DNA from 4 places in the Desulfoplanes sp. genome. Region 1 is predicted to be linked to each of the others. Evidence: predicted binding sites of a transcription regulator. Region 1 holds the regulator's gene; each other region holds the start of a gene.
What was found. Region 1 encodes sigma-54, which starts transcription at its own class of promoters, with help from an activator protein. Its sites were predicted from a motif close to CTGGCACGGNNNNTGCTT; they were not measured.
Positions count from the first base shown of each region.

Region 1 (5,399 bases):
CGTCCCCTTGGTCACACGCTGTGACCGCCTCCTTGGTCTCTGCGAGGATGGTATCCATTCCCCTGGATACATCTATGGCCACAGAAGAACAATACGGGGGCTCTCCAACAATCGATCCCGCCGTTTCGATCAAGATTTCACCCAATCCACCATGGGTCACCAAGACAATACCTATCATTCCAACAGCCCCATATCTATTCTAATTCCAAATGACGGTGTTCCAAGGAGACGAGAAATCCTTTCTGCCGCAAAAATCTGAACAGCGATTCAGAAACGGCAACAGAGCGGTGTCTTCCCCCGGTGCAGCCCAAGGCAATGGTCAGTCGATAACGTCCTTCCTTGGCATACAGCGGCAACAAAAAAGAAAAAAAATGCTCCACTTTATCAATAAATTTTCGTGCATAGTCTTCTGAAAAGACATAGTTCGCCACGGCCTCTTCCTTGCCGGAACGGGGGCGCAGTGACTCGTCGAAATAGGGATTCGGCAAAAATCTCAGATCCAAAACGATATCGGCCTCCCCTGGAGATCCATATTTGAATCCAAAGGATACGAGATGGACGCGGAATCCGGACTGGTTTTCAGATGAAACATTCCAATGCTCCTGGATGATCCGCCGCAGATCATGTATTGAATATTCGGAAGTATCAAGGACAAGATCGGCCTTGTCGCGGATAGGCATAAGGATTTCCCGTTCTTTGTCCAATGCCTGTTCGAGTCCATCAACCGTGGATTCCAACGGGTGCGGGCGTCTCGTCGTTGCATATCTGCGCAACAAGACCTCGGGAGCGGCCTCGATGAATACGACCCGGGGAGTGACGCCGAGCCTGTCCAACTCCTTGCGGGCGACCTGCCACTGGTCCAAAAAATCGAGTTGGCGTAGATCCATGCCCAGGGCAATGCCCCGGTACTTGGATGGATTTTCCCCTGAGAACAGGGTGACCAATGCAGAGACAATGCGTGCGGGCAAGCCGTCCACACAAAAAAAACCGAGATCCTCAAAAACATTGAGTGCCGTGCTTTTACCGGCTCCGGAAAGGCCGGTCAAAATGACGACGGGTGGATGTGCTGGGGTCACGATTGCTAGGCCTCGTTTAGAAGATTGCACAGAGTCGTTCGGTCCGGCGCTTCGAGAAATGCTTGGCGGAAAGAGACATCCTGGAGGAGACGGGAGATATGGGCCAATATCCGCAAGTGCATTCCGGCTATATTTTCAGGGGCGAGCACCAGAAAGAAAATCCGACATGGTTTATGATCAAGCGCCTTGAAGTCGAGCCCGTCGAGAGATCGGCCCACGACAAGTCCCACCTCCTGTATGGATTCGAGTTTGCCATGCGGGATGGCGATACCATCGCCGATGCCGGTGGTCCCGAGCGCTTCCCTATCAAGGAGCACTCCCAATATTTTTTCTTGATCAATATTGGGCCATTTTGCCTTGAGTGGCGTAATAAGTTCGGCCAGGACCTCCTTCTTGGTCCTGGCCTGTAAGTCATTGATTACACATCCATCATCGAGAAAATCTGCAAGTTTCATGTATCAAATCCCAGGATCAATGAGACCAAAATCTCCGTTTTTACGGTGATAGATTACATTGACCCGTTCGGTTTCGGCGTTGAGAAAAACCAAAAATTTATCTTCAAGATTATCGAGCTGCATGGCCGCCTCATCGACCCCCATGGGTTTTGGGGAGAAACGGTCTGAACGTACTATGGTCGGTGATTGGCCTTTGAATCCGGATTCCTCGGAAAAACTTATGACATCGAAACGGCCCCCTCTTGCCTTTTTTCGGTTCTTCTTATTCTTGTCACGGAGACGACGGACCTGGGACTCCAACTTGTCGAGCAGCAAGTCCACGGTCGAATACATGTCCTCGCTCTCTTCATTAGCGGACAAACGGAGGTTGTCACCGGTGAGGACAACATCTGCCCGATGACGGAATTTTTCCACTTCAAGATTCACCTGCAAATCCGTATTTTCCGGGTTCGGTACATATTTGGCAATCTTGCCAAAACGTCCCTTGGCGTACTCACGGAGATGGTTTGATGGCTCAAAATTCTTGAAGTTGAAATTCATATTCATAGAATACCTCCTGGATAAAGGTGGGCACACGACTTAAACGCATACATTCCGGAACGAATATCTAAAACGTTCCATCGACTCCCAGGTTTTATCTCCCTAATGTAAAACACGGTGTTAAAAAAATTTTTTTCGTCTGGAAGATGATTCAATGTTCAGGGCAGAACGGTACTTGGCGACGGTCCTGCGGGCGATATTCACTTCCAAGATATCTTTGAGCATATGGGATATTTTTTCATCACTATAGGGCTTTTTTGGATCTTCCCCTTCAATGATCTTCTTGATAGCCACCTTGACACTCTCTGAACCAACCTGTGTCCCATCATCAAGATCAAGGGCACTATTGAAAAAATATTTCAGCTCGAAAATACCATGGGGGGTGGCCAGATATTTGTTCGTGGTGATTCTGCTGACTGTAGATTCATGCATGTCGATATCTGAAGCCACATCCTTGAGGATGAGTGGATTGAGTCGAGTGGCACCATATTCAAAAAAATCGTGCTGGAAGCGGACAATACTCTCGACAACCTTGTACAACGTACGTTGTCGCTGTTGTAGGCTTTTCATCAACCACTGGGCCGCGCGCATCTTTTCATGCAAATAGGAGGAATCTTCCTTGTTCGTCTTGGTCTGCATCGTTTCCATGTAGAACGGATTGAGTTGCAGCTTGGGCAATCCATCGTCGTTCAAGACAATGATGAAGTCATCATCGTATTTATACACATATGCATCTGGACTGACATAGACAGAGGTAGACGTTCCATAACTGGCACCGGGCAAAGGATCGAGGGAGGTGATGATGTCCAGATACTCCTTGAGATCATCCTTGGACAGTTTGAATTTTCGCAGAAGAGGCTTATACCGTCTCTGTTCGATATCCTCGAGATGTTCGGAAATCAACGTCCGAAGGATGGGATCCTCATCCCCCACGGCATCAAGCTGGATGAGCAAACACTCTTTGGCCGTGCGGGCAGCGATGCCGATCGGATCGAACATCTGCATCGTGTGGAGAACCCCGGCAACCGCTTCTTCGGCGACCTGGAGTTCGGAAGCGACATCTTCTACACTGGACGCAAAATAACCGGAGGACGTCAGGTTATTGATGATCGATTCGCCGATGCGGCATTCCTCTGCGTTCGCGTCCGACAGGTGGAGCTGCCAAAGTAGATGCCCCTCCAGGGAGGGCTTGGCGGAGACACGGCCTTCGTATGAGCTGATCTCTTCTAGTGATTCGCTTTCATGGCCCTGAACCTGTCTGGTGGTGCTTGAAAAATCCCCGAGATAGTCTTCCCATTCGGCGTTTTTCAAAAAATCCTTTTCTTCGGTTGCAAACTCTTTTTTTTCCTCCTGCCCATTGTCTTCCTTTTCGGGGGGTTTTTCTTCCTCTCCTTTGCTCTGGTCTGGAACCTGCTCATCAAGCATTGGGTTTTCCAGCAATTCTTCCTGGACCACGTCCAAAAGCTCAACCCGGGAAAGTTGCAAAAGTTTGATCGCTTGCTGCAACTGCGGGGTCATGACCAGCTGCTGCGTGAGCTTGAGATTTTGTCGTAATTCCAGTGCCATAGTTATTCTCTTCTTTGGGAAAGCCGCCTGTGTTTGCACATACTGTTTCCGAAAAGGATTTCCAAATTATTTCAACGAACTATAGTTGATTATACCAATCTTTGATCATAAATTCCTTGTGCCACAGAAGTCAGCCTCTGGCAACGATCTAAAGCCTGAAATCTTCACCGAGATAAATTTGCCGGGCCTTGGGATCATCGACTATCGTATCCGGAGTACCTTCCAAAATAATCCGGCCCCGGTAAACGAGGGATGCCCTATCGCAAATAGTTAGTGTTTCCCGGACGTTATGATCAGATATGAGCACACCGATCCCCATTTTGCGCAAAGAATGTACAATCTGCTGGATATCCTCAACGGCCAGGGGATCAATGCCGGCAAAGGGTTCGTCCAGGAGCATGAATTTAGGATCCTGGATCAAGGCCCGGGCTATTTCAAGCCTTCTGCGCTCCCCTCCTGACAAAAATGCGGCCTTCTGGTCTGCCAAACGGGTTATACCCAGTTGGTCCAATAGACGGTCCGCCCTTTCTGTCTGCTCTTTTTTGGGCAACCCGGTATATTCCAAAATAATTTGTAGATTTTGGCGTACGCTGAGTTTTTTAAAGATGGAACTTTCCTGGGGGAGATAACTGAGACCATGCTTGGCCCTTCGGTGGAGCGGCCAGGAGGTGATGTTGCGGTCGTCCAAAAAGACGGTGCCCCCTGAAGGACGGATGATCCCTACGAGCATGTAAAAAGTTGTCGTCTTGCCGGCTCCGTTCGGGCCAAGAAGACCGACCACTTCACCCTGCTCGACCTTGATGTCGATCCCCCTGACAACCTCTTTTTTGCCAAACTTCTTGAAAAGTTCGTGGGCGCTGAGAATAGCCATAGGGTTCACTCCACCTGATCTGGACGTGAATAGAATATGGCTTCGACCCGTTTTTTGCCACCGATCACTTCACTGCGGTTGTCCTTGATGTACAGCTTGATTATCTCACCCATAATCTGGTTTTTGCCGTCCTCCAACCTTGGCTCGTCCTCCATCTGCAACATGTCTTGGTCCTGAAAATAGGTCGCTTTTCCGCAAAACCCCTTTTTTCCCTGACTTTCCAAGCGTACGTTGTGTACGGCGATGATCTTTTTTACATCAGACAAATCCCGGCCGGGATCGGTTCCTTCCACCGCGCTGGAGGATCCGCGGTTCTGCTGTCCAACAAAATGGATGAACAACTTTTCTGACCAAAGCTGAAAATCCTTGCGGGCGACATGTACCTCACCGGAAAAGGAGACCCGGTTTGAATCGGGATCATAGGTCATGTCGTCAGAGGTAATGGTCGTGGGTACCTTTTTCCCCTGGGCCCCGGCAAGTGAAAAACCGGTCCAAGAAAAAAACACCAGACACCCCAGTAAAAATATATAAACGTTCTTCACGGAATACCCTTTTTGTTCCAATAAAGGATTACGTTTTGGCAAACACCAAGATTCCAATTGTGCCCCCCCCTAGCGCATCGCTTTCCGTAGGACCACGCGCACAGCTCCCTGTGCATGGATCTGCTCATTTTCCAGGTTGAGTCGGGCCCCTTCTGCTGTCATGATCATATTTTTTCCTGTCAATCGGACAGCTTGCTTGAAAAATATCATCCGTGAGGTACCGTTGTAATCGAGCCGTGTCGTCTCCAAGAGGTTCCCCTGGTATCTGGCAAGAACATTGGACCAGAGAACGATCTGATCGTCCTTTTGATTTATTCTGCCATGTTCACCTTCAACATACAAGGGTTCC
Region 1 covers NZ_JBUDSQ010000028.1:5,089-10,487, reverse strand. Annotated here, with positions in the region: gene ACY692_RS07980 (PTS sugar transporter subunit IIA) at 1-178, opposite strand, end outside; gene rapZ (RNase adapter RapZ) at 195-1,076, opposite strand; gene ACY692_RS07970 (PTS sugar transporter subunit IIA) at 1,082-1,531, opposite strand; gene hpf (ribosome hibernation-promoting factor, HPF/YfiA family) at 1,535-2,077, opposite strand; gene rpoN (RNA polymerase factor sigma-54) at 2,192-3,637, opposite strand; gene lptB (LPS export ABC transporter ATP-binding protein) at 3,786-4,508, opposite strand; gene ACY692_RS07950 (LptA/OstA family protein) at 4,514-5,014, opposite strand; gene lptC (LPS export ABC transporter periplasmic protein LptC) at 5,120-5,399, opposite strand, start outside.

Region 2 (5,399 bases), on a different contig from region 1:
GAACATGAGCTGCCTGATATCGTCGGCCAGGTTCGAGGATTCCTCTTCGATCTCGGTCAGGATCTCTTCTTCGGTGCTGTGGTCGATGGCGTTGAGTATTTCAGCAACCGCGTGGACACCACCGACATGTTTGCCTTCCTTGCCGCCGATGGCGATGAGCTGGTTCTGGAGGACCTTGTCCACTTCCATGAGCATGTCTTCGGGCACGGCCTCGAGTTTGGCCAGGCGCATCATCACTTCCGAGCGGACCCCGGTAGAAAGATTCTGCATCAATTCCGCCGCATTGTCCGAGGGGAGGTGCCCGGCGATTAGGGCCAGGGTCTGGGGGTGCTCGTTGCGCAGTATCTGTGAGAGGATCTTCGGGCTGACGGTGCGTAATTCCTTGAAAGGGGTCCGTCCCAGGTCGAGATCAAGGGAATCCAGGACATATTTGGCCGTATCCGCGTCCAGGTTTTCGGTGATCATCTTTTTGACCTGTTTGGGGCCGGCCACGAGCATGTCTTTCTGGACGATCATGGTTTCGTTGAATTCCTTGAGGACTTCCTGGGCCATCTCCTTGGAAATGGTGTCCATCTCGACCATGGCCTTGGAGATGGCCGTGATCTCTTCGCGTTCGAGATGCTTGAAGATCGTTGCCGCGAGTTTTTTGCCAAGCGCCAGAAGCAGGATGGCCGCCTTTTGGGTGCCGTTCAAGGAAGCGGTGTTGTTCGGAGCCGCCACGGATCAACCTCCCTTTGTAATCCATTTCTTGATGACCAGTACGGCCTGTTCCATGTTTTCGTCCACCAATTGTGATGCATAGGCCTTGGCGTCGTGGATCTTTGTCTGGTCTTCGATGTCCTGCATGACCTCGTCATCGATCCCATCGGCAAGGGCCATCCGTTCTTCCGATTCCGGCAATTCGTTTGCGGGCTGCAACTCTTCTCCGGAAACCCTGGGCTTTATGATCGTCATGATCACGGGGCGGACGATCAAGAGGAGGAAGAGGAGGACCAGGAGACCGTTGAGCAGGGGCTTGCCGATCATCTTGAAGTAGGTGGAGACCGTGTCGCTGATGGTCGGCAGGGGCTCGGCCTTGGGTTTGCCAAAGGAGATATTGGAAACCTCGATGGTGTCCGACCGAGTGGTGTCGAAGCCGACGGCCTTTTCCACGAGACTGCGGATCCGTTCCATCTGGGCCGGGGGCAACGGCGCGTAATCAAACACGCCCTGGTCGTTCTTGGTGTAGATCCCGTCCACGATGACGGCCACACTCAAGCGGTCTATCTCTCCTAACGACGAGACGGTGTGCTTGTCCACTTTGTTGATCTCATAGTTCGTGGTCGATGTGGTCCGTGTCGACGACTGGGAGGATCCCGCGGTCCCATCGTCCGTCGCCTGATATTCGGCTTCGGGGACCCCTTGTTCGGCCCTGGAGGTGCCCCGGGACTCCTCTTCGCTGCGCTGTTCGCTGCGGACCACCGAACTGGCCGGATCGTAGATCTCTTCATGGGTATTGGTCCGGCTGAAGTCGAGATCCGCCGATACCTTGGCGATGACCCGGCCCGGTCCGACGATGGGCACGAGCATCTGCTCGATGCGCCGTTCCAGGTTGCGCTGCAGGGTTTGCTGGTACTCGAATTGGGTACTGGTCAGTCCTATCCCCTCTTCGGAATTGGGTTCGTACAGGACCCGTCCCTTGGTTGTGGACACGGTGATATGTTCGTCGGTCATGCCCTCGACACCCGTTGTCACCAGATTGACGATACTTTGGATCTGCTGTCTGGAAAGGGCGTTGGATGATTTGAGCTTGAGGACCACCGACGCGGAGGTCGGTGCCTGCTCTTCGATGAACAGGCTTTTGTCCGGGATGACCAGGTGGACCCTGGCCGAATTGACGTCCGGATATTCGGTGATGGTCCGGGCCAATTCTCCCTGGAGGGCGCGCTGGTAGTTGATATGCTGGATGAAATCGGTCTGCCCGATCTGGGTTGTATCAAAGAGTTCGAACCCGACCCCCTGGCCGTGCAGGGCACCGGCCCCGGCAAGGGCGAGGCGGAGATTGTAGACCTGGCTTTCTGGTACAAGGACGGTCGATCCGTTGGCCCCGAGCTTGTAGTCCACCTTTTCTTTTTCCAGGAAGGCGACGACCCGTGAGGCGTCTTCCTGGTACAGATTGGAATAGAGGACCTTGTAGTTGGTCTGGTTGAACCAAAAGAGCAGCAGAAAAAAGACCACGAGAACGCTGACACAGAGTCCGATGACCAGGATCCGTTGGGCAAGGGATCGTGCCGACCAAAACGAGGTGATCGTGGAGAATGTCTTTTGTGCGAAAGGAGGCATAGTCATGAATCCGGTTGAAGAGGTTTGGGGACGGATTTTTCAAGGGGGCTAGAACAAACTAGAACTGCATTTTCATGAGTTCCTTATACCCCTCGAGAACCTTGTTCCGGACGGCCGAGGTCATGCGCATGGCCATGCCGGCCTTTTGCAGGGAGATCATCAGCTCGTGGACGTTCTGTTTTTCCCCGGAGGCAAAGGATTTGATCATGGTGTCCTTGTCCCCCTGCAGCTCGTTGACCTTGTCCAGGGAGTCCTTGATGGTATTGGCAAAGGACTGTTCATTTCCCGTGCCGGCCAAGGGATTCTGGACCTTGCCGGTCGCCTGGGTTCCATTGGTCAGAGGATTGGTGTAGGCCTTGAGGGCCATTGGATTGATACCCATGGACGTTCTCCTTTACTTGCCCAGTTCGAGGGCCTTGTTGAACATGGTCTTGGTCGTGGAGATCGAATTCGCGCAGGCCTCGTAGGTGCGCATAATGGTCATCATGGAGGCCATTTCCTGGACCACGTTGATGTCCGGATAGTTGACGTATCCGTCCTCTCCAGCATCCGGGTGACCGGGATCGTAAACCCTTTTGAAGGGCCGGGGATCGCTCTGGATGGAGTCCACGGCCACGCCCCGCAGTTCACGGTTCAGGGCGTTTTCCATCTGCTTGTCAAAGGAGGGTTCGGCCGGGACCGCCTTGAAGGAGACCTGCTGGCGACGGTAGGGAAGGCCGTCAGGGCCCTTGGTGGTCTTGGCGTTGGCCAGATTCATGGACACCACGTTGAGGTGTGTCCGTTCGGCACTGAGCCCGGATGCTCCGATATCGATGGCGGTCATGAAATCCATTACTTGCTCGCCTCCTGGATGGTTGTTCTAAGTCCTTCGAATCCCTTCTTGAGTGTCGTGGCCATGGCGTTGTACAGCAAGGTGTTCTTGGCCATGACGGACATCTCCTTGTCCAGGTCGACGCTGTCCTTGCCCTGGACGATCTGGTCCGCCGTATCCTTGTGGAAGGTTCCCTCGCATTTGTCCGGATCGAAGGTGTTCGGGATGTGTCCCGGTGATGTCTTGGCCATGCGCCCCCGCCTTCCGAGCTCCAGGGCATCCTGGAGTTCCGTCTCGAATTCGATGCGCCGTTCCCTGTAACCGGGTGTGTCGATGTTGGCGATATTCGAGGCGACGAGATTTTGACGTTGTAGCCGCAGATCGAGGACCTTTTCCGTCAGGTTCATGTGGGTGGCAAAAAGTGACTTCATGGCTTTTTCCTGTAACTTATTTATATTACTAAAAATTTTTATTTGGACCCTGTTCGGTGCCGGGGTCGATGTCCCGGCGTACCCAGCAGAGAAGCAACCTTCGTTCCAGAATGCCGAAAAAACGGATATTGTTTGTAGATATTTGATATATAAGTTAAAAAAAGTTGGGGGATGGTTGGTCCGACGGGAAAAAACTCGTTGGCATAATGTATGCTTTAAAATCGGCAGCGTACACATTCGGATGGGCACCTGCGGTGCATGCCGGTGTCGCAACAATGCACAGGATGCGGCGTAGAGGCCGCAGCGGTTTTAGAGGCCGGTCAGGGCTGTGTCCGACCGGTAGGTAATTGGGCCAAAGGGATACATGCAATCAGGAGGAGACAACAATGGCGAGCCATCTGGACTACGAAATCAACAAGGAACTTGGGGAATGTTATCTGTTCATGGGCGAACTGGATAAGGCCAGGGATTATTACGAGAAGGCGGCTGAAAACAATGATGTCCACCCCGATCCCTATCTCGGGCTGGCAACCATTGCCGTGCAGCAGGGAGAACTCTCCTCGGCCATGGAGATGTACAAGAAGGCCGCGGCGATAGAACCCGGGGACAAGGCCCTGGCCGGGATGGGACTCATAGAGATGGAGACGGGGGACAAGGACCGGGCCTTTGACCTCTTTGCCCAGTCCCTGGAAAAGAACCCCGAAAACATGATCGCCGTTTTCGGACTGGTCCAGCTCGGTCATACGCATGGGCGGTTGCAGGATGTGGTTCCGTTCCTCGGGGCATACCTTTCCCTCGATCCGAACAAGCACGAGGTCAGGTATTCCTTGGCCGGATGTCTTCTGGCCATCGGCAACCGGGATGGGGCCAGAACGGAGCTCGAAACCATCCTCGGGGCCGAACCCGGCCACAAGGATGCGCGGGACATGCTCGACCAGCTCGAGGGTGACGCATAGGAACGGATACGCCCCACGGACTATCGATCCGAATGACAATCCCGCCCCGTGGCCATACGGGGCGGGATTGTCGTTTTTGGCCCGGCTTGCATCTTGGCGGTGATTCTGGCACAGACGCGCATGATCAGTGGTCCTGTCCCGAATTTGAGCCGTGTGGGCGGGATCTCTTACATTTCTTCAATCCGCAATTCTGATTCTTGGAAGATGCACCTGGATAGTTACACAATATCTTTGACCGACAAGCGAGGAATATATGGAATTTTTACCCGTCAAGCGGGCCCTTCTCAGTGTCACGGACAAATCCGGGCTTACGGAGCTGGCCCGTTTTCTGGTTGATAACGGTGTCCAACTGGTTTCCACGGGGGGGACGAGGAGGATGCTCCTGGATGAAGGGTTGCCTGTCACTGCGGTCAGCGAGGTGACCGGATTCCCAGAAATTCTGGGAGGCAGGGTCAAGACCCTGCATCCCCATATCCACGCCGGGGTTCTGGCCGACAAGGACAACCCGGACCATCTGTCCACGCTTGGGGAGAAAAAGATCGCCCCCTTCGATCTGATCTGCGTCAATCTATATGATTTTGCCAAGGCGGTTTCCAATGCCATGGACCCCAAATCCGCTGTGGAACAGATTGACATTGGTGGACCGACCCTGCTCCGGGCCGGGGCCAAGAATTTCCATTCCATGACCGTGTTGCCCGATACTGCCGACTATACCCCCTTCAGGGACGAGCTTGCCTCTAACGGGATGCGGGTTTCCCTCGGTTTCAGGCAGGCCATGGCCGTGAAGACCTTCAAGATGATTTCCGAGTACGACCGGATGATCTCGGAATACCTTGGGAGGAACGAGCCATAGCGACCAAGCTCAAGGGGAATCTGACC
Region 2 covers NZ_JBUDSQ010000005.1:25,173-30,571, forward strand. Annotated here, with positions in the region: gene fliG (flagellar motor switch protein FliG) at 1-720, opposite strand, end outside; gene fliF (flagellar basal-body MS-ring/collar protein FliF) at 724-2,322, opposite strand; gene fliE (flagellar hook-basal body complex protein FliE) at 2,381-2,704, opposite strand; gene flgC (flagellar basal body rod protein FlgC) at 2,717-3,154, opposite strand; gene flgB (flagellar basal body rod protein FlgB) at 3,154-3,564, opposite strand; gene ACY692_RS02240 (tetratricopeptide repeat protein) at 3,951-4,520, shown strand; gene ACY692_RS02245 (IMP cyclohydrolase) at 4,774-5,373, shown strand.
Region 2: the regulator sigma-54 is predicted to act here: its motif matches at 3,656-3,673, upstream of flgB (flagellar basal body rod protein FlgB).

Region 3 (5,399 bases), on a different contig from region 1:
GCCAAAAAGGTCTTTGGGGCCCTTTTTGGAGAGGGGGGTGACCCGGAAGAATATGTCAAAGCCCAGGGCATGGCCCAGATTTCCGACAGCGCGGCCATTGAAGGGTATGTGGATGAGGTCATTGCCGAAAACCCCGACGGAGTGGCCCGGTTCAAGGGCGGAGAAAAGAAACTGACCGGCTTTTTTGTCGGGCAGGTGATGAAGAAATCCAAGGGTAAGGCCAACCCCAAGCTGGTCAACCAGCTTCTGGCCAAGAAAATCGGGTGAGTTGTTTCTCCCGCCAAGGCGCAGGGACGCAGAGAGAGGTATTTTTTTGTGTTCATCCCTGTGGGGGGCATCCAATCACCCCCGTAACCACCAATCATTCTTCGGGCGACCCGCCATCGAAAAAGGAACATCCATGCAAGACCATATCCGTTTTTCTCCTGAAAAAGACGCACTCATCCTTCTGGACCAGCGCTACCTGCCGACCAGGGAGGATGATTTTGTCTGCACCACGGTCAAGGATATCATCGACGCCCTGCAGACCATGGTCGTCAGGGGCGCGCCCGCCATCGGCGTGACAGCGGCCTTTGGGTGCTATCTGGCAACCCGGGAGGTGGATGCGAATGATCCAGGCTGGGCAGACGCGGTGGAGAAAAAGCTGGATGAACTCGCCCTTGCCCGTCCCACAGCGGTCAATCTGAAATGGGCGGTCAACCGGATGCGAGCCGCCTGGAAGGACAATGCTTCTCTTGTACGTCTCGAGGAACTCGCTGATTTCTGGCTCTCCCTTGCCCGGGAGATTCAGGCCGAGGACATTGCCATGTGCAGGGCCATCGGACGGTTCGGCGGGGAACTGCTGGGCGACGGGGACACGGTGATGACCCATTGCAACGCCGGCGCCCTGGCAACCGCCGGATACGGCACAGCCCTGGGTGTCATCAGGGGGGCGGTGGACATGGGCAAACAGATCGAGGTCATTGCCAACGAGACCCGGCCCTTTTTTCAGGGCGCCCGGCTGACCGCCTATGAACTGCACAAGGACAATATCCCGGTGCGGGTGGCCTGCGACAACGCCTGTTCCCTGCTCATGGGGCGCAACGTGGTGGACAAGGTGGTCGTGGGCGCGGACCGGATCGCGGCCAACGGTGACGTGGCCAACAAGATAGGCACATCCGGGGTCGCCATTTTGGCCAAACACTATGGGGTCCCCTTTTACGTGGCCGCCCCCTCGTCGACGTTTGATCCCGATATGCCGGATGGCAGCGGGATTCCGGTTGAGGACAGAACGCCAAGAGAGGTCACCCATGTGGGCGATGTCCAGATCACTCCCGACGGGGTGGGGGTATTCAATTTCGCCTTTGACATCACCCCGAATGAACTCATCGCCGGGATCGTTACGGAAAAGGGGGTCGTATATCCCCCGTTTCGTGAGAATATCGCTTCTATGATTTTTGGGAAATAGGGATGAAGGGATGAAGGGGTGAGCCTCCCTTTCTCTGTTTCTTCCCCGGAGGCAGTCCATGTTCCCACTCAAAGACAACACCCCCAATGTGCACAAGCCGGTCATGGTGACCACCATCGTGGTCATCAATGTGGCGGTGTTTCTCGTTGGCCTTCTATTCTCCCCCCAGGGCAAGGCGTATATCTTTCATGTCTTCGGGGTGGTCCCGCTCCGACTGACCGATCCTATGTGGGCAACGGCCCACGGGTATCCGGGGGGGATTCTCGTTTCCCTGTTCTCGCACATGTTTCTGCACAGCTCATGGATGCACATCATCGGGAACATGTGGACCCTGTGGATCTTTGGGGACAATATCGAAGATGTGATGGGCCCCCTGAAATTCTTGATCTTTTATCTGTGCTGCGGGTTTGCCGCCCTGGCGACCCACCTGGTGTTCAATTCCGCCTCACCCATTCCGGTCGTTGGGGCCTCTGGGGCCATCGCCGGGGTCATGGGCGCGTATCTCATCCTCTATCCCCATGCCAAGGTGGTCACGTTGGTCCCCATTTTTTTCTTCCCCTGGTTCATCGACCTACCTGCCGTGCTTTTTTTGGGTATCTGGTTCCTGCTGCAGTTCTTCAATGGGGCCGCCTCTGCCGCCGGGACCGGAGGCGTTGCCTGGTGGGCCCATGTGGGCGGATTCGTGGCCGGGATTTTTCTCTTGCGGTTCTTTGAGGACAAGACCCGTTGTCGGGATTGTTATCTCTCGGGCAAACGCACGACCCCTTTCTGGCAGGTTCCCCCGAGTAAACAGCCAGCAGATGACGATCCCTGGAAACACCTCCGGTCCTGAAGAAAACGGATTGGACCTTCCCGTTCAATAATTCCGGTAATCTCCTGCAGGCCCTTTCCGCGGTTTTTGGGGCGTGTCTGTACCGGACTGGCGGGCTCCAGGCCCTGGGGATGACGCGGCCCGGTACTGTTGTTTTGGAAAAGGCCACGTGGGGGTCGAGAGGGGGGGGACGGCGATTTTATGCCCACAAAATACACAGACGGCCCGGAAGAGGTTTCTTCCGGGCCGTCCGTGTATGGGCAGGTTTGGGGGGGGGGCAGGGTTTGTTACTGGGCGTTGGGGCAGCCGGGACCTGATCCGTCCATCATGCGCCGGCCGTGATCCTTTTGGCCCTTGTTGCCGCGCATCCCCTTGCCCTGTCGGGGGTGGTGGAATCCGCCCCTGCCGAGCTTGAGGCCGATTTCCTTTTCAAGGCGGTTCCGAAGGGTTTCATGCTCGGTGCGCATCTGGGTGTGCAGGGCGCCGATTTCCTTGACCAGGGCCTTGATTTCGGCAGGCTGGGTGTTGGGATTGGGGGAAAGGGCCCCAAGCTCCATCCGTTTCTCCCACATGGCTTCGCGGATCGGGGCCATCGTGCCACGGAATTCGTTCATGATCGTTCGGTAGGCTTCCTGCTTTTCCGGGGTCAGCTGGGCGATCTGATGAGCCTTGTAGCCCTGCCCCCGATTACAGCCCCCAGACCCAATGCAGTCGCCGGAGCCGTTGCCGAATCCTCCCTGTCTGCCGGGACCGGCGGATCCGAGAGATGCCATGCTTACCAGGGCCACCATTGCCAGAGTGATGATCGTTACCTTCTTTTTCATGCCAGTCCTCCTTTGCGGATTGGTTTTTGCTAGTTGTGGTCTGGATAAAGCAATGGCAATGCCAAGTTTGGAATTTATTTTTAACTTGTTGATATAAAAAGGATAAAAAGCGGCATCTTCTTGCCTGGATTTTAGAGTTGGCCACAGCGAGAATCTGGTGTATAAAAATTGATCATGCTTGGAACCCCGGGTGTATAAAAATCGAACGACTGTTCACATTCTACCCACCGGGCATCTTCAGTCGACTACGGGGGACACTATATATGTTTGTAAAGAAAAGGGACAGTGACTTGCCAAGGATCTTTTCTCCCTGGGTGGTGATCGGGGCCTCGTTGATCCTATTTGTGATCATCGCCGTACTTACGGTCATGAACATCAACCGGCAACGCGCTGCCACGACCAAGGTTCTGGTGGAAAAGGGGCAGGTGCTCATTCGGGCGTTGGAAGCGGGGTCACGGATCGGGATGCGGGGCCGGTTCGCTCAGGGCATTCGTTTGAGCCATCTGCTCGAGGAAACGGCCAAGCTTCCGGGGGTGGAGTTCATTGTGGTCACGGACGCAAAGGGCGGGATCATTGCGAGTAATGATTTTGACAGAATCGGGGGGACGTTCAGCCCCTGGCTTAAGGGCAGGGGGCGTGTTCCCCTGGGACATCCCCGGTGGTTCATGGACAAGGCAGAGGACAAAAACTCCCAGTTTGTCGTGTACAGCGAATTCAAGCCCCTGATGAAGCATCGGTTCAGGGAACACGCCCAAAAAATGCGGGAGCGGTTCTTGGATTTTTGTCCGGTCCAACCCCCGCCAGGTGATATGCATAAACCGCTTGTTCCTCCGGAAAAGTTGTTCATCTATCTCGGTCTGGAGGCGAAAACCCTTGAAGATGCCCAGAAAAACGATCTCGCCCATTCCATCGTCATGTCCTGTATCGTCCTGTTTGTGGGCCTTGCGGGATTCGTATCTCTTTTCTGGGCCCAGAATCTGCGTGTATCCCAGAGACTTTTGAGCGATTCAAGGGCCTTTGCCTCGGAGGTGGTTGCCAACCTTCCCGAAGGGTTGATTCTTGTGGGACCTGGTGGAGAGGTTTCCTTCAGGAACGGATCCGCCATAGCGCTGTGCGCTTGCCGGGAGGACGGTAAAAAGGAGGGCTCGGTGCCTCCGGAGATGCCTGACGAAATCCGTCCCGTCATCGAGCAATTGGAGACGGCACGGGTGGTCACCGAACAGGAAATCGTGTGCAAACCCGACGGTGACCGGGAAATCCCCCTGGGGGTGAGCGGTGCCAGGATCACCACCGAAGACGGCCGTTTTCTCGGCAAGATCGTCATCCTGCGTGATCTGCGCGAGGTCAGGCGGCTGCAGCAGGAGGTCAAGCGCAAGGAAAAGCTGGCTGCCATTGGCAGTCTTGCTGCCGGTGTTGCCCATGAGATCCGCAATCCTTTGAGCTCCATCAAGGGGTTCGCCACCCTGTTTAGGACCCGGTTTGAGCCGGAAAGCGACGAATACGGTGCCGCAGAGATCATGGTCCACGAGGTGGACCGGCTGAACCGGGTCGTCACCGAGCTCATCGAGTACGCCCGGCCCTCACGGATCGCTGTCCGGAAAACGGATCTTCAGGAAATGATCGCCCACTCCCTCTCCCTCATCAGGCACGATGTGCACACGGCCGGTGTGCGGGTGGAGACGGATATTCCCGACAATCTCTCAGAGGTGGTGCTCGATCCGGACAAAATGCAGCAATGTCTTTTGAACATGTATCTCAATGCCGTACAGGCCATGCCCGAAGGCGGGACGTTGCGTGTTGAGGGCTTCCGGACTGCTGACGAACGTTTCGGACTGCGCATACGTGATACCGGCAAGGGTATCCCGGCGAATGATCTGTCCAAGATATTTGATCCCTACTACACGACCAAGAATCAGGGAACCGGTTTGGGGCTTGCCATGGTGTTGAAGATCGTTGAGGCGCATGGGGGAGAAATCGATGTTGTCTCGGGAGAGGGGGAGGGGACGGTGTTTACCCTTCTTTTCCCGGAGAAGGAGGAAGGTCGTGGGGATTGAAGGAGGCGTGGCAGGGGCGGTTTTACGTTTTAGGTTTTTTGGAGGCGGGGAGCCGGAAGACTCTGGACTGGAGACAGCCTCTCCAGGGAACGCCTCATGTCGAGCTGAACAGCTATGTAGGATTTTATCTCTTTTGGACAAACAAACCCATTGTGGAAATACACCATGAATCCGACCATTTTGATCGTTGATGATGATTCCGCCCACCTCACCATGCTGCGCGCCATGCTCAAGGGGTGGGGGTATGATGTGGATGAGGCCGA
Region 3 covers NZ_JBUDSQ010000002.1:33,811-39,209, reverse strand. Annotated here, with positions in the region: gene gatB (Asp-tRNA(Asn)/Glu-tRNA(Gln) amidotransferase subunit GatB) at 1-267, shown strand, start outside; gene mtnA (S-methyl-5-thioribose-1-phosphate isomerase) at 401-1,447, shown strand; gene ACY692_RS00880 (rhomboid family intramembrane serine protease) at 1,506-2,279, shown strand; gene ACY692_RS00875 (Spy/CpxP family protein refolding chaperone) at 2,546-3,082, opposite strand; gene ACY692_RS00870 (ATP-binding protein) at 3,346-5,136, shown strand; gene ACY692_RS00865 (sigma-54-dependent transcriptional regulator) at 5,302-5,399, shown strand, end outside.
Region 3: the regulator sigma-54 is predicted to act here: its motif matches at 3,130-3,147, upstream of ACY692_RS00875 (Spy/CpxP family protein refolding chaperone).

Region 4 (5,399 bases), on a different contig from region 1:
TCCCAGGGGGCCTGACCGCAGGTTTCCACGGCGGTATTGATGCGCCGGTGCTTGGCTTCGCGCAACAGGGCCAGGGCGAATTGGGGCTGGGCAAAGGGTTCGCCCCCGGACAGGGTCATGCCGCCGCCGGAACGGGCGTAAAAGCGTTCGTCCTCTTCGACCCGCTTCAAAACCGTATCCACACTCTGATCTTCGCCGTATACAATGATGGCATTGCCCGGACAGACATCGGCCAGAAACAGTTCGTTTTTGATCAGATCGTGGTCGATATCCACCTTGCCGTCCTCGCCCACGGTGATGGCCCCGCTGGTACACCGCTCCAGACAGAAGGTACACTTGTCCGCGCCGATGCAGTTGTTGCGGTTGTAGGCAATCTGAGGCTTGAAATCCTGGGATTCGGGGTTGGAACACCAGGCACAATGAAGAGGACACCCCTTCATGAACACAATGGTTCGTATGCCCGGCCCATCGTGCACAGAATATTTCTGGACGCTGAATACCGTTCCTGTGGTCTTTTTATCCAAAATCGAGCTCATGGTATTTCCCCTTGTCCCTGTGAGAAATTTTTAAAAATAACGGCATGGATCGATTGATCCTATAAAAATTGTTTGCCCTCGTCTCCCGGGGCTCGGCCAAACAGGGCACGGCACGCCGTGCCCCTACACATTTGATGGTAACAGGTGCACAGAACGGGGCAGGGCCTTTGCCCTGCCCCGTTACTGGTGATTGCTCCTTACATCATTTCATGCGCGGTACGCGCAATCAGGTCATCCTGAAGATCCTTGGACAGATCGCAGAAGTAGGCGGAGTATCCCGCGATACGCACGATCAGGTTGCGGTACTGCTCGGGGTTCTTCTGGGCCTTGATCAGAGTGTCGGCGTTGATCACGTTGAACTGGATATGCCACAGGCGCAGGTCGCAGTAGGCGCGGATGAAGTCGACCAGCTTCTGGGTGCCTTCCTCGCCTTCCACACATTTGGGCGTGAACTTGATGTTCACCAGGCGGGCCGCACGCTCGCGGTGGTCAAAGTTCTTGGTGGTGTAGTTGGACATGAGAATGGCGGTGGGGCCGTTCTTGTCCGCACCGTGGGAAGCCGAAGAGCCGTCGGACAGAGGGTACCAGGCCACACGACCGTTGGGAGTTGCGGAGACCACGCGGCCGAAGGGGACGTGGGAGGTGAAGGGCACGTAGCGGACATCCAGGTGCACGCCCAGCTCGTCCTGATACTTTTCGGCAAATTCCACGCTCAGGGAGTCCACATACTTGCCGATCTCATCAGCGTAGGGATCGTTGTTGCCGAAGCAGGGAGCGGTCCGAAGCATGGCCTGGATATCTTCGTGGCCCTTGTAGTCGGCTTTGCAGGCCTCGACGATCTGCTCCATGGTCAGCTTCTTGTCCTCGAAAACCAGCTTCTTGATGGCGGCCAGGGAGTCGATGACCGTACCGTATCCGATAACCTCGAAGTATCCCAGATCGATGCCTTCGGGAACATCGGGCTGGTGGATGTCCACACAATGCTTGCGGCAGAGGGCGTGCATGGCATCGGCCAGAGGCGCGGCAAAGTGGTCCTTGCGCAGGTCGATGACCCGGGCCTGCTGGGTAAAGGCATGCTTGAGCAGATTTCTGTGCTGAACGGTGTAGGCTTCCAGGAACTCGTCAAAGGTCTTGAATGCGCAGGGGTCGCCCGTGGAAGGAGCGAGCTGCTCCTCACCGTATTTCAGCATCTTGCCGCTATACATGACCATCTCGAGAGCGGCGGCAAAGTTGATGTACGCGCAACCCGAGGTATAGGTGTCGCGGTTGGGCATGCGGATCTCGGCACAGCCGGAGATGGAGTAGTCGTAGATTTCCTCGAACTTCGCACCCTTGGCCAGATGCAGGGGAATGACTTCCTCATCGTTGATCAGCTTGGGAAAACCCGAGCCTTCCTTGATGGTCTCGGCGATCTCGGCCAGGAACCGCTGGGGTGCCCGGGCGTGGATACGGGCGGCCAGGTCGGGATAGTGGTGGGGGAATTCTCGCTTGGAGCGCAGGAAAAGGTAAGAAAGCTCGTTGGTGGAGTCGACACCGTTCCTGGTCTGACCGCCGATGGTCACGGCCTCCCAGTGGGCGTAGCCTTCGTTGAAGTCGCCGCCCTGCGGGGAGATGTACAGATCGATGAACTGGGCCATGCCCACAAACATGCACTCGATGAGCTCCATGGCCTTGATCTCGTCCAGACGGCCCTCTTCCACGTCTTTCTCGTAGAAGGGATAGAGATACATATCCATGCGGCCGTTGGAGACGATGGTTCCGGTCTTCTGCTCCAGGCGGGAGAACATCTGGGTGAACCACTGGGACTGGACGGCCTCGTGAAAGGTCTCTGCGGGCTGCTCGGGCACCTTGCGGCAGATCCGGGCCATTTCCAGCAGCTCGGCCTTGCGGGTTGCGTCCTTTGCCTCGCCGGCCTTTTTCTCGGCCAGGTCGGCGTGACGGTTGGCCCAGAGGATGATGGCGTCACATACGGTGATGATGGCCTCGATGAAGGGCTTTTTCTCGGTGTTGTCCTTGGGGGAGAAGGGGTCCAAAGCATCCAGTTTTTCCTGCATTTCAGCGCGGATGCCGCCGAAACCGCGTTTCAGAACCACTTCATAGTCGTGCACCCACTGGAGGCAGGAGCGGAAAGAGGACGTTTCGTTGACAATGTATCTGGAATGCAGACCGTCGGGATCGTCATAGGTCAGGGCGTGGGTCTCGGGAGCAAAGGCCTTGTTCAGGTCCTCGTGATAGGTCTTGCCCTTCCAGTAGGGTGCGATCTCGTTGATGATGGTGTCAGCATCTTCCTGGGTCAGGGTGAAGGGAGAATTCTCACGATTGGGCAGATCCTTGACCGCCATGTCCAAAAAGTCGCCGTCCAGCTCGGGATAGAGGATGCCGTAGCGTCCCTGGGCACCGGCGCGACCGCAGAGCAGATTGTCGTCGTCGATGTACACGGAGATGTTTTTGGCCACATTGTACAGAGCCTTGGCCCAGCGCAGGGTGAGGTGCTGGCCTTCGGTCTCCTTCATGGACTGGGTGAAGTACAGAGCACGTTGAACGTCGATGGACGGGGTCAGGTTCTCGATGGTCTCGAGAATTTTGAACACGCGTTTGTGGTTCTCACGGTAGGGATTATCAAGACCCTTGATCTTGTTCTCCAACATCTGTTCCTGATGCGAAAGGCAGCATTCCATCCGTCTGTCTCCTATTGAATGTTTGGCAGCAGCTTTGTGTGGCCCGTGGTCCGGGCGAGTTGATTTCTCATGAAGCATAGCCTGTGCCAAAAAAAACAATCAGTTTTAATACACTGAAATAATGATGTTTATTCGTGTGCGAGCCATGATTCGGCAAGAAGGGAAAGGATATGCCGGATGGTGCAAAAATGCATCGCAAATATAAGGGATCGGATTTGAGCAAGGGATACAGGGATAAAAGGAAATGATGCGATTTTGCACCCAGAGTTGGGTTGGTGCAAAATGGAAACATCAGCAAATCTTTGTTCATCCAAATACCACAATACAACTCGATCATTCGCCAAAAGATTACTTCTTTACCAAAAATGCCTTTGGCGGTGGACCATTCTTGCGTGAAAACATCTTCGAACCCATCCCGGATATAACGACTACAGGCACAATATAGCTCCCCTCCCGTAGTTCAGGGAGGGGCTGGGGGAGGGTTTCAAACGGCTGGAAGAAAAGCACCGATTATACGACCCGCCCCTAACCCCGCCCTTACCAGGGTGGGGGACTCGTTCCGTGACAAGCCGTGCGCATGTTCCACAATACGAAACAGGCGAAAAACGAGGACCTATAACGGGTTATCCACTTGTATACCATGCAAGATACGGCTGACGCTCCCATAAAAAATCCCCGGCGGAATGACTTTCGCCGGGGATTTGTTCATTGATGACGCGCGAAAACTACCCGCCAATGAGGCACAGGGATATCTCCGGAATATAGGTGATGGCCATGAGTACCAGGAGCATCAGGGCCAGGATGGGGACGATCTGCCTGGAGATGTTCCCCAGTTTGACCTTGGCGACACCGGCGGCAACGAACAGGTTGACGCCCACCGGCGGGGTGACGAATCCGATGGCCAGGTTGACGACCATGATGATGCCGAAGTGGATCGGGTCCACACCGACCTTGACCACAATGGGCAAAAGGATGGGGACAAGGATGACGATGGCGGCAAGGGCTTCCATGAAAGTACCGATGAACAGGAGCAGAACGTTGATGAGCAACAAAATGACGATTTTACTGCTGGTCAGGCCGAGAATAAAATCGGCAATGGCTGTGGGGATCTGCTCGATGGTCATGACATTGCCGAAGACCTTGGCCATGGCCATGAGCACGATGACGATGGCCGAAGTGGAACAGACATTCATGAAGGTCTGAACCAGATTTTCGCGGTTGAGTCCCTTGTAGATGAACAGCCCCACGATCAGCCCGTAGAAGGCTGCCACGGCTGCCGCCTCGGTGGGAGTCATGAGCCCGCCGTAGATACCGCCCAGCACGATAACCGGGACCATGAGGGCCAGCTTGGCATCCCAGAAGGCCTTGAAAATGGAACTCGCGGAACGTTCTTTTTCTTCACCCATCCACCCCTTCTTTTTGGAGTAGAAGTAGCTAAAGCCCATGAGCACCAGGCCGGTGAGCACGCCGGGCACGATACCGGCGATGAAGAGGTTGCCGATGGAGGCCTGGGCGGCCACACCGTAGATGACAAAGGGGTTGCTGGGAGGAATCATGACCCCGATGGCTCCGGCCGCAGCAACTACGGCGCAGGAGAAGAACTTGTCATACCCGCGTTCGATCATGGCCGGAATGGTCAAAGAACCGATGGCCGCAACCGTGGCCGGACCGGAACCGGAAATGGCGGCAAAAAACATGCACGTGGCAATGGTGGCCAGGGCCATGCCACCGGGTAGGGGCCCGAGAAGTTCGTCAGCCAGATTGAGGAGTCGGGTGGAGAGTCCGCCGGCCCCCATGAAGATGCCCGCAGCAATGAAAAAGGGAATGGCCATGATGGGAAAACTGTCAATGGACGTGAACGCGGTCTGGGCGATGTAGGCCACGGGAAGGGTTCCCGAGACAGCAATGGTCACCAGGGCGGCCAGGCCGAGGCTGATGCCGATGGGCACGCCGATGGCGATGAAGACCAGGAAGTAGCCGAAGAGCAGGGCGGGAGCGCTGAATTTCACGCCGATGAGCACCGGGGTGAAGAGTACCGCAGTGATCAGAACGCCGAGCAGGGAATCGTTCAGCCCGGTCTTCATGTATTGTTTGTAGATATCCTGCCCGAGCCTCAGACACATGAGGGCAAATCCTATGGGCAAAATAGCGTAGGGAATGGCATAGGTGATGTTCAGGCCGGGAG
Region 4 covers NZ_JBUDSQ010000053.1:13,449-18,847, reverse strand. Annotated here, with positions in the region: gene hpsH ((2S)-3-sulfopropanediol dehydratase activating enzyme) at 1-536, opposite strand, end outside; gene hpsG ((2S)-3-sulfopropanediol dehydratase) at 734-3,214, opposite strand; gene ACY692_RS10870 (TRAP transporter large permease) at 3,940-5,399, opposite strand, start outside.
Region 4: the regulator sigma-54 is predicted to act here: its motif matches at 3,287-3,304, upstream of hpsG ((2S)-3-sulfopropanediol dehydratase).